4 regions of the Psychrobacillus sp. FSL K6-4046 genome follow, and region 1 is predicted to be linked to each of the others. Evidence: riboswitches for the same ligand, from Rfam matches in the RefSeq annotation. Region 1 holds a riboswitch; each other region holds the start of a gene.
The links. A riboswitch is a leader RNA that binds a small molecule or an ion and turns the genes downstream of it on or off. The one in region 1 is predicted to bind S-adenosylmethionine.
Positions count from the first base shown of each region.

Region 2: it holds a riboswitch for S-adenosylmethionine, as region 1 does, so the genes downstream of both, metA (homoserine O-succinyltransferase) here and MKY09_RS14130 (ATP-binding cassette domain-containing protein) in region 1, are expected to answer to the same signal.
Region 3: it holds a riboswitch for S-adenosylmethionine, as region 1 does, so the genes downstream of both, MKY09_RS05600 (methionine ABC transporter ATP-binding protein) here and MKY09_RS14130 (ATP-binding cassette domain-containing protein) in region 1, are expected to answer to the same signal.
Region 4: it holds a riboswitch for S-adenosylmethionine, as region 1 does, so the genes downstream of both, metK (methionine adenosyltransferase) here and MKY09_RS14130 (ATP-binding cassette domain-containing protein) in region 1, are expected to answer to the same signal.

Region 1 covers NZ_CP152020.1:2,860,068-2,862,271, reverse strand. The annotation lists gene MKY09_RS14135 (methionine ABC transporter permease) at 1-161, opposite strand, end outside; gene MKY09_RS14130 (ATP-binding cassette domain-containing protein) at 151-1,176, opposite strand; SAM riboswitch class I at 1,325-1,433, opposite strand; gene MKY09_RS14125 (AzlD domain-containing protein) at 2,027-2,204, opposite strand, start outside.
Region 2 covers NZ_CP152020.1:2,024,815-2,027,018, forward strand. The annotation lists gene speD (adenosylmethionine decarboxylase) at 1-56, opposite strand, end outside; gene metA (homoserine O-succinyltransferase) at 510-1,418, opposite strand; SAM riboswitch class I at 1,564-1,667, opposite strand; gene abc-f (ABC-F type ribosomal protection protein) at 1,752-2,204, opposite strand, start outside.
Region 3 covers NZ_CP152020.1:1,160,483-1,162,686, forward strand. The annotation lists gene MKY09_RS05590 (toprim domain-containing protein) at 25-375, shown strand; gene MKY09_RS05595 (thioredoxin family protein) at 386-706, shown strand; SAM riboswitch class I at 746-850, shown strand; gene MKY09_RS05600 (methionine ABC transporter ATP-binding protein) at 942-1,967, shown strand; gene MKY09_RS05605 (methionine ABC transporter permease) at 1,960-2,204, shown strand, end outside.
Region 4 covers NZ_CP152020.1:1,252,893-1,255,096, forward strand. The annotation lists gene pckA (phosphoenolpyruvate carboxykinase (ATP)) at 1-614, opposite strand, end outside; SAM riboswitch class I at 832-949, shown strand; gene metK (methionine adenosyltransferase) at 1,141-2,204, shown strand, end outside.

The sequences.
Region 1 (2,204 bases):
ATTTTATTTTCTAAAATGTTTCTTTCTCGTGTTACAAATAATAGAAGACCAATCGTTATTCCTAAAATAGAACCAAAGATAAGAGTGGCAATCACCATAATAATGGTTTCTCCTGTTGCTTCTACAATCCTCGGCCAGAAAGTACTCCAATCAACCTTCATGCTTTGCCACCTCCTGAATGTCAACGATTGTCTCTAGCTCATTAATGGCACTTTGAATTGCCACGGTGTCGCCTTCAAAAGACACGATTAAATCTCCAAAAAGCCTTTCCTGTAACTCTCGTATAGAACCATAAACAATATTGAAATGAATGCGATGCTTCTGAGTTACTTGAGATAAAATGGCTTTATTTGTTACGTCGCCCTTGAAGATTACTCGATAAAAGCCGTTGCCTCCTCGAGAACGCCAATCCTCTAAGATTTGAGGAGAAGGTAAATCCTGTTGCACAGATCGTATAAAGCGCTGAGAGGTAAGATGCTGTGGATCAGTAAATACATCGAATACGTCTCCTGATTCAATAACCTCTCCATTTTCCATGACAGCTACTCGATCGCAAATGGACTGAATGACGTGCATTTCATGTGTGATTAACAAAATGGTAATTCCAAATTCCTTATTCACCTTTTTAAGTAAGCGAAGGATTTCTGCAGTAGTTTCTGGATCCAATGCAGAAGTTGCTTCGTCACAAATGAGAATATCAGGTGAGGTAGCAAGTGCCCGAGCAATACCAACACGTTGTTTTTGACCACCAGACAACTGGCTTGGATAATCTTTCTCTTTATCAGAGAGCCCGACAAAGCTAAGAAGTTCGTTCACCCTTTTTGTAATTTCATTTTTACTCAAGCCTGCTAGCTTTAGAGGGTAAGCAATATTTCCGCCAACTGTGCGAGAGTGGAACAAGTTAAAGTTTTGAAAAATCATTCCAATATTTCTTCGTCTTGCTCGTAACTGTTTGGAAGTCAATGATTTGACATCGATATTCTGAATAAATACAGAGCCTGCAGAAGGACGTTCCAGCATATTAACTAGTCGAAGCAGCGTACTCTTTCCTGCACCACTAAATCCTATAATGCCAAATATCTCACCTTCTTTTATTTTTAGAGAAACATCTTTTACTGCATGCACCTCCCGCTTGCCAAGACGAAAGGTCTTGGAAACATTTTTAAACTCGATCATTCAAATTACCTCCTCATACATCATTGGTTCGTTACAGACAAAGGATAGTCATCTACCTTTCTATCACGAGAAAAAGAGAGCTTCCTTGTTCTTATCTAAAAACGATAAGAAAAAGAAAGCTCTCCAAAATTTACGAAAAAGCCAACTTTTCTCATCTTTCAAGCAGTGCGCTTGCAGGAGTTGGCACAGTATTCAAAGATTTGAACCTGTTGCCGAAACGTCATAGGGCCTGATCCCTCGGTTTCTCTAGATAAGAAAGTGATGTGCTATTTAATTGTTGTAAGAATTGTTTTAAACTTTAAACAATAAAAACATAACCGTCAAGAGGTTTTTAAAAATAGGGTAATTTGAACCACTTAATTGATTAATTGAATATAAATTTTTGAAGGGCTCAAAAAAATAATAAATAACATAGTTTTATATTCATGGATGAGCTATAAGGCTATGTTAAAGAGTAGGGGTGATTTATGATGCATACAAAAGAAATCTATAAATCAGAGAGTTGAATTGATTTCCGCGCCAACCGGACGCTTTCCGTGGGGTGAGCGATAAGCCATCACCCATCGCTTGCGCGCGTGGTTGTGATGTCTTATCTGTCTCACTCATCCCACTGGAGTCGCCGTCTGGCGCTCCAATCAATAAATAGGAACATCCTTGATACATCGATATATTGATTATAAATTTACTTGCATAAACAAAGCAAAAAAACTGTTGCCAACCCCAATTTCATAATTTATTTGATAGTCATTTGAATATGTTTACAGTCACTATAAATAAGAATTGTTAGTCCAAATAAGCCAATAACTTTAACATAGCTTTAATAAATAAAATTTTTAAAGAAGTTAAACCTTTATATAAAGAGGCTATAAACTGCTAAAAAACCAACTGTTCCAAGGACGACAACCATCACATTTTGAAATAAAAAGGCGAGAGTAAAAGCAATGATAGCGCCTATAAAACCAAATAATATATCGCCTTCTTGTATGTATAAAACTGCTGGAAATATTAATGCTCCTAAAACAGCAAAA
Region 2 (2,204 bases), 840 kb from region 1:
TTCGTCAGATTATTAAAACCATGTAACTCGATTCTTTGTTTTGGTGTCAAACTCATAGACATAACCCCACTTCCAATAATTGAAAATCATACTTTTATAGATATGTGTATCCACAAAATACAATGTCTCTTCAATTTTGTCTTCCCTAATATTTGAATAAATAAAACTAAAATCAATAAAAAACTCCTGAATATTAAAACAGGAGTTTATATGTGTCAATTTCAAAATTCCTGTTTTTATAGAAAAACACGAACAATTAAAAGAGAACAATAAAATTTATATGATTTTTAATAATAAAGTAGAATTGACTTTCGCTCATATCGCGGACGCTTTCCGTGGCGTGAGTGATAAGCCATCACCCATCGCTTTCGCACGTGGTTGTAACGTTTTTATCTGTCTCACTCATCCCTGCTTACGTCGCCGCCCTCCGCTGCAATCAATATATATAATGTTCACTTTTAATCTTTAAAATGCTTTTTATGAAATTGACTCATATATAATTTTTCTATTTACTCCCAGTTATAAGGAGTAGCCTGATAAACATAGTAATTCAACCAATTAGAAAATAATAAATGTGTATGTGCCCTCCATGTATTTAATGGCTTATTAGAGGGATTATTATTTGGGAAATAGTATTTGGGCATCTCAATATCTATTCCTTTAGTTATGTCTCTATGATATTCCTCTGCTAATGTGTGCGCATCATACTCTAAATGACCAGTGACCATCACCATTTTATTGTCGTTCGATTTTACAAGAAACACACCTGCTTCCTCCGAAGTGGATAAAATAGTTAGTCGCTCATGCTTTTCTATTTCTTCTTCAGATACAGAAGTGTAACGAGATACGGGAGCATTAAACTCTTCATTAAATCCTCTTATTAAATTCTCCACTTGGTCAGTTAATATATGCCGATACACTCCCGAGCATTTACGAGAAAGTGTGAATTTATCTATACCAAAATGATAATACAGTGCAGCCTGCGCGCCCCAACAAATATGTAAGGTGGAGGTAACATTTGATTTAGACCATTCCATTATTTCCTTCATTTCATTCCAGTAATCGACCTCCTCAAATGGCAACTGTTCTACTGGAGCACCAGTGATAATCATCCCATCAAACTTTTTTTCTCTTATTTGATCAAATGTCGTGTAGAAAGTATCCAAATGGGTTTTGCTGGCATTCTTGGATTCATGCGTCGCTGTATTCATAAAGGTTATATTCACTTGTATTGGGGTATTCCCCAGAAGCCTTAATAGCTGAAGCTCCGTTTTTTCCTTCTCAGGCATTAGATTAAAAATAATAATGTTAAGTGGACGGATGTCCTGCTTGTAAGCACGCTCTTGATCCATGAGAAAAATTTTCTCTTCTTTTAACAGCTTAGCTGCAGGTAATTGTTTCGGAATATTGATAGGCAATGACTTTCCCCTCCCAATGAAATGTGCAAGAGCACCTGTGATTTCGCCTCAAACTAAGTAGGAAATCGAACAGGAGCAAGGCAATTATTAAAATAAATACCTCTCTTTCCATGTAAGAAAAGAGAGGCAGGAATTTGCTAACTAGCTCTTATCTTCCAAGATCGTCTTGTTAGGAATTAGCACCTTTCTGTACAACAGAGGTTGCCGAAGTATCACAGGGCCTAATCCCTCCACTTCTCTTGATAAGAATATTAAATTATTTAAATTATTCGTTAATAAGTTATATTAGCACGCTCTATTACTTATATCAACCCATTTTGAAAAGTATTCGGGTCATTCTGCTAAATCTAGCCATTTCTCCAATAATTGCTCCAATTGCTCCTCTACCCGAAGTTTTTCCAAGCTTAATGCCTCATAATTTTCCCAATCATTCTCTATGCTAATTTGTTTAGTTAGCTCACCTATAACATTTTCGAGCTCACTTATTCGCTTTTCCAAAGGAATTTCCTTTTGTTGTTTGGCAGGTGTTGCTTCTTTTAATGGCTGATTGATTATTTCTTTCCTAGTATTTTCTTTCGAGCAAAACTCATTCCATTTTTCCCTTGCCCATTCGTAAGGGCCTTCAAATGTGGTAAGCTCGCCATGCTCTAGCCAAGCAGTCCTTGGAAATAGTTTATTTAGAAAATATCTATCGTGAGATACAGCAATAATAGTCCCTGTAAAATCATCTAGCGCTTCCTCTAATACTTCTCGTGAATCAATATCAAGATGATTCGTTGGCTCATC
Region 3 (2,204 bases), 1.7 Mb from region 1:
AGGATAAGTTGGGAGAGAAGCTAAATGGCACATGTATTTAGTGATAAAATTATTATCGTTGAGGGTAGGTCTGATAAGCTGCAATTATTAAGCCTTCTCGATGAATCTCCAGAAATTATATGTACTAATGGAACGATATCCGATGTAAAATTGGAGGAGCTATTAAGCCCTTATGATGGCTTGCCGATTTATGCTTTTCTAGATGCAGACAAATCCGGGGAACAAATTCGATCGGTCGTTAGGAAGGAGTATCCAGAGGCAATTCATTTGTATACGAACCCGACGTATGGCGAAGTAGCAAACACACCGGCGAAGGTTTTGGCATCTATATTAAAACGTGTTAATATTAAGGTGAAAAAAGAATTTTTACCTTAGGATGATGTGTATGAATGAATGGACTAGAGAACAATGGGATAGCGCTAAAAACAATTCAACACTTACCTTGTTTTATATCTATACGCCTATGTGTGGAACGTGTCAGGTAGCAAGTAAAATGATGAATGTTATTAAAGAAATGGTTACCTATCCAATTGGTCAGGCAAATATTAATTTTCTAGGTGATTTGGCGATAGAACAGGAAATTGAAAGCGTCCCTTGTCTTCTTATTACAAAACATGGGAAAGTGGAAAAGAAAATCTATGCTTTTCAATCAGTTCCTTACTTATTGGAAACAATAAAGGCTATTGACGAAGATGGAAACCTATGATAATATTCGTTATGTTGAAAACACAATTTAATAGTGTCGCTCTTATTAAGAGAGGTGGAGGGAAGTGCCCTTTGAAGCCCGGCAACCGTCATGAAAGTGAAATGGTGCCAAGTCACGCAAAGCTATAGCTTTGGGAAATGAGAGAATGGATGAACGTTATTTTAAATAGATAACATACACCCCTTCTGCTCTTTTGCAGAAGGGGTTTTTTATTAGGAAAGGTGGTCAGATTTACTTGATTAGTTTAAAAGAAGTTTCGAAAAGATTTATTACAAAGCAAGGAGAAATCGTTGCAGTTGATAGTGTAAATCTGGACATACAGCGTGGAGAAATTTTCGGGATTATTGGATACAGCGGAGCGGGCAAGAGTACGCTAATACGTTTGTTGAATGGGCTAGAAAAGCCATCTGACGGTCATATTACAGTGAATGGCCAGGAAATTACATCTATTAATGAGGACAAGCTTCGAAGCTTTCGTCAAAAAGTAAGCATGATCTTCCAGCATTTCAATTTACTATGGTCGCGAACAGTCGCTGAAAATATAGCATTCCCATTAGAAATTGCAGGAGTTCCAAAGGAAAAAAGAAAAGCTAGAGTAGAGGAGCTTTTAAGCCTTGTTGGATTGGAAGGAAGAGGAGACTCTTACCCATCTCAATTATCTGGAGGACAAAAGCAACGCGTAGGAATTGCAAGAGCGTTGGCTAATGGTCCAGAGGTATTGCTTTGTGATGAGGCAACATCAGCTCTTGACCCTGAAACAACCGACTCCATTTTAGACTTGCTCGTAAGCATTAATGAAAAACTAGGATTAACCATTGTGTTAATCACCCATGAGATGCAAGTTATTCAAAAGATCTGTAACCGAGTAGCGGTTATGGAAAATGGGCAAGTTGTAGAAGAGGGAGATGTGCTTGAGGTATTCCAAAAGCCACAACAGCCTATTACAAAGCGTTTCGTTTCTCAAATTTCAGATTCTAAAGAGCCAATTCAAACCATTCAAAACCTAGTTAAGCTTTATCCAAACGGCAAGCTAGTTAAGCTCGTTTTCGTTGGAGATACTACAGAGCAACCAATTCTTTCGAGATTAATCAAACAGTTCGATTTAGAGGTAAACATTGTCCAAGGGAATATCTCTCACACGAAAAGTGGAGCGTTCGGGACACTAATCCTGCAAATCGATGGAAATGAACAAGCGGTGGAAGATGCCATTCAATTTATCCACTCGCAAAAAGTTAAAACTGAGGTGATCAACAATGATTGAATCGTTATTTCCAAATGTTGATTGGCCTAAAATGTGGGAAGCCACTATAGAAACCCTTTATATGACTGCAATTTCTACAGTCCTAACAGCAATCTTTGGACTAATTTTAGGACTATTATTATTTTTGACAAGCCCACACCAAGCATGGGCAAATAAAATAGCAAACTGGTTGACCAGTGGAGTAGTCAATATTTTCCGTTCTATTCCGTTTATTATTTTAATCATTTTGTTGATACC
Region 4 (2,204 bases), 1.6 Mb from region 1:
TTCATAATAGAGAATATAGACTTTTTCATTTCTCCTGCGTATTCCGTACCACCGATTAAAACGATGCGTTTTTCCATGGATACAATGATAAATGTTTCTGAATTAGTTCCGTCAACAGCAGGATTTGCTTTGAAGTTCGGAGCACTAATGACAGTGAAGTCTGCTTTATGAGATATTAACTCCTCTTCAGAAGGACGAATGAATAATTGGTGAGCAAACAGGTTATGCCAAGCGTATTCGTTGATTACTTGGATGCTTAAACGTGAATCCTTGTCTGCACCAGCGTATCCTTTAAAGACGAATAGTTCATTTTTTTCCTTTAAATAGTTCATAACTTTTGAATATAATGCTTCAAAGTGCGAAGATGAGATAGGTTGGTTTACAGATCCCCAATCGATTTTGTCTTTTGAGATAGGTTCCTCAACTATATACTTGTCTTTTGGAGAACGTCCTGTATATTTGCCCGTCTCTGCTTTAACAGCTCCAGTGGAAGTTAGTACTGCTTCTCCTCTTGACGTAGCTTTTTCCACTAATTGTGGTACTGATAATTGCAGGCTAATATTATTACCAGCTAACAATTCGTTCAGTTCGCTCACAGTATCGATTGAATTCATATAGTATTACCATCCTTTATTAAAGTTTTTAGCTCTTCACGGAAACATCATAAAGAGGATTTTTCGTTGATATGTGAAATAGTATAACACATTAAACTAAATAGTCTACACTAATTAAAGCTCAAAAAATGATTTTTTTTTGTAATTGTGAATAAATAACAAATTTACCTGTTGACTTATTTTGCTAATATACGTATGATGGTGAATTGAACGGATACTCTTATTCCGAGCGTGTGGAGGGGTTCAGGCCCTATGAAACCCGGCAACCTGTAATTATACTTACGTTACAAAGGTGCCAAACCTGATACAAGGTGAAATTCCTTGATTGATAAGAGTGAAAGGTGTTTATGATATTAATCCCTTTCCTCATGTAACTACGTGAGTGAGAGGTTTTTTTATATTACATCGCCCTAAATCCTTGTGTGCCAAGTCCGAAACGGCTTCAAGTTTACTATAGGCTTGACATGGGAATGAGTACCGTATCAATTCCTGAGAGAAATCTCGCAGGACATAGGAGGGAATTTTTTTGACACAAAGACGATTATTTACATCGGAATCAGTAACAGAAGGTCATCCAGATAAAATTTGTGACCAAATATCAGATGCTATCTTAGATGCGATTTTAACGGAAGATCCAAACGCTCGTGTAGCTTGTGAAACAACAGTTACTACAGGTTTGGTTTTAGTTGCTGGAGAAATCACAACCTCTACTTATGTAGACATTCCAAAAGTAGTGCGAGCTACTATTCAAGAAATTGGATATACGCGAGCTAAATATGGTTTTGACTCAGAAACGTCAGCAGTTCTTACAGCTATCGATGAGCAATCGGTTGATATCGCTATGGGAGTTGACCAAGCACTAGAAGCTCGAGAAGGTTCGATGTCTGATTCTGATATTGAAGCAATCGGAGCTGGGGACCAAGGTTTAATGTTTGGCTATGCTTGTAATGAAACACCAGAGCTTATGCCACTTCCAATTAGCCTAGCCCACAAATTAGCTCGCCGATTAGCTGAGGTTCGTAAAGACGAAACATTAGATTACTTACGACCAGATGGTAAAACACAAGTAACAGTAGAATATGACGAAAATAACAATCCAGTTCATATCGATACGATTGTTATTTCCACACAGCATCATCCGGAAGTAACGTTAGAACAAATTCAAAAAGATTTAAAAGAACATGTTATTAAACCAGTAGTTCCTACTAATTTAATAACAGACGAAACAAAGTACTTTATCAATCCGACTGGTCGCTTTGTTATCGGTGGTCCACAAGGGGATGCAGGTTTGACAGGTCGTAAAATTATCGTAGATACTTACGGTGGGTATGCTCGTCATGGAGGAGGAGCTTTCTCTGGTAAGGATCCAACAAAAGTAGACCGTTCTGCAGCTTATGCAGCTCGTTATGTGGCAAAGAATATTGTTGCAGCTGGTCTTGCTGATCGTTGTGAGGTACAGCTTGCTTATGCAATCGGAGTAGCACAGCCTGTATCAATTGCTATTGATACATTTGAAACAGGTAAAGTATCCGAAGCAGATTTGGTAACTTATATCCGTGAGCTATTTGACCTTCGCCCAGCTGGCATAAT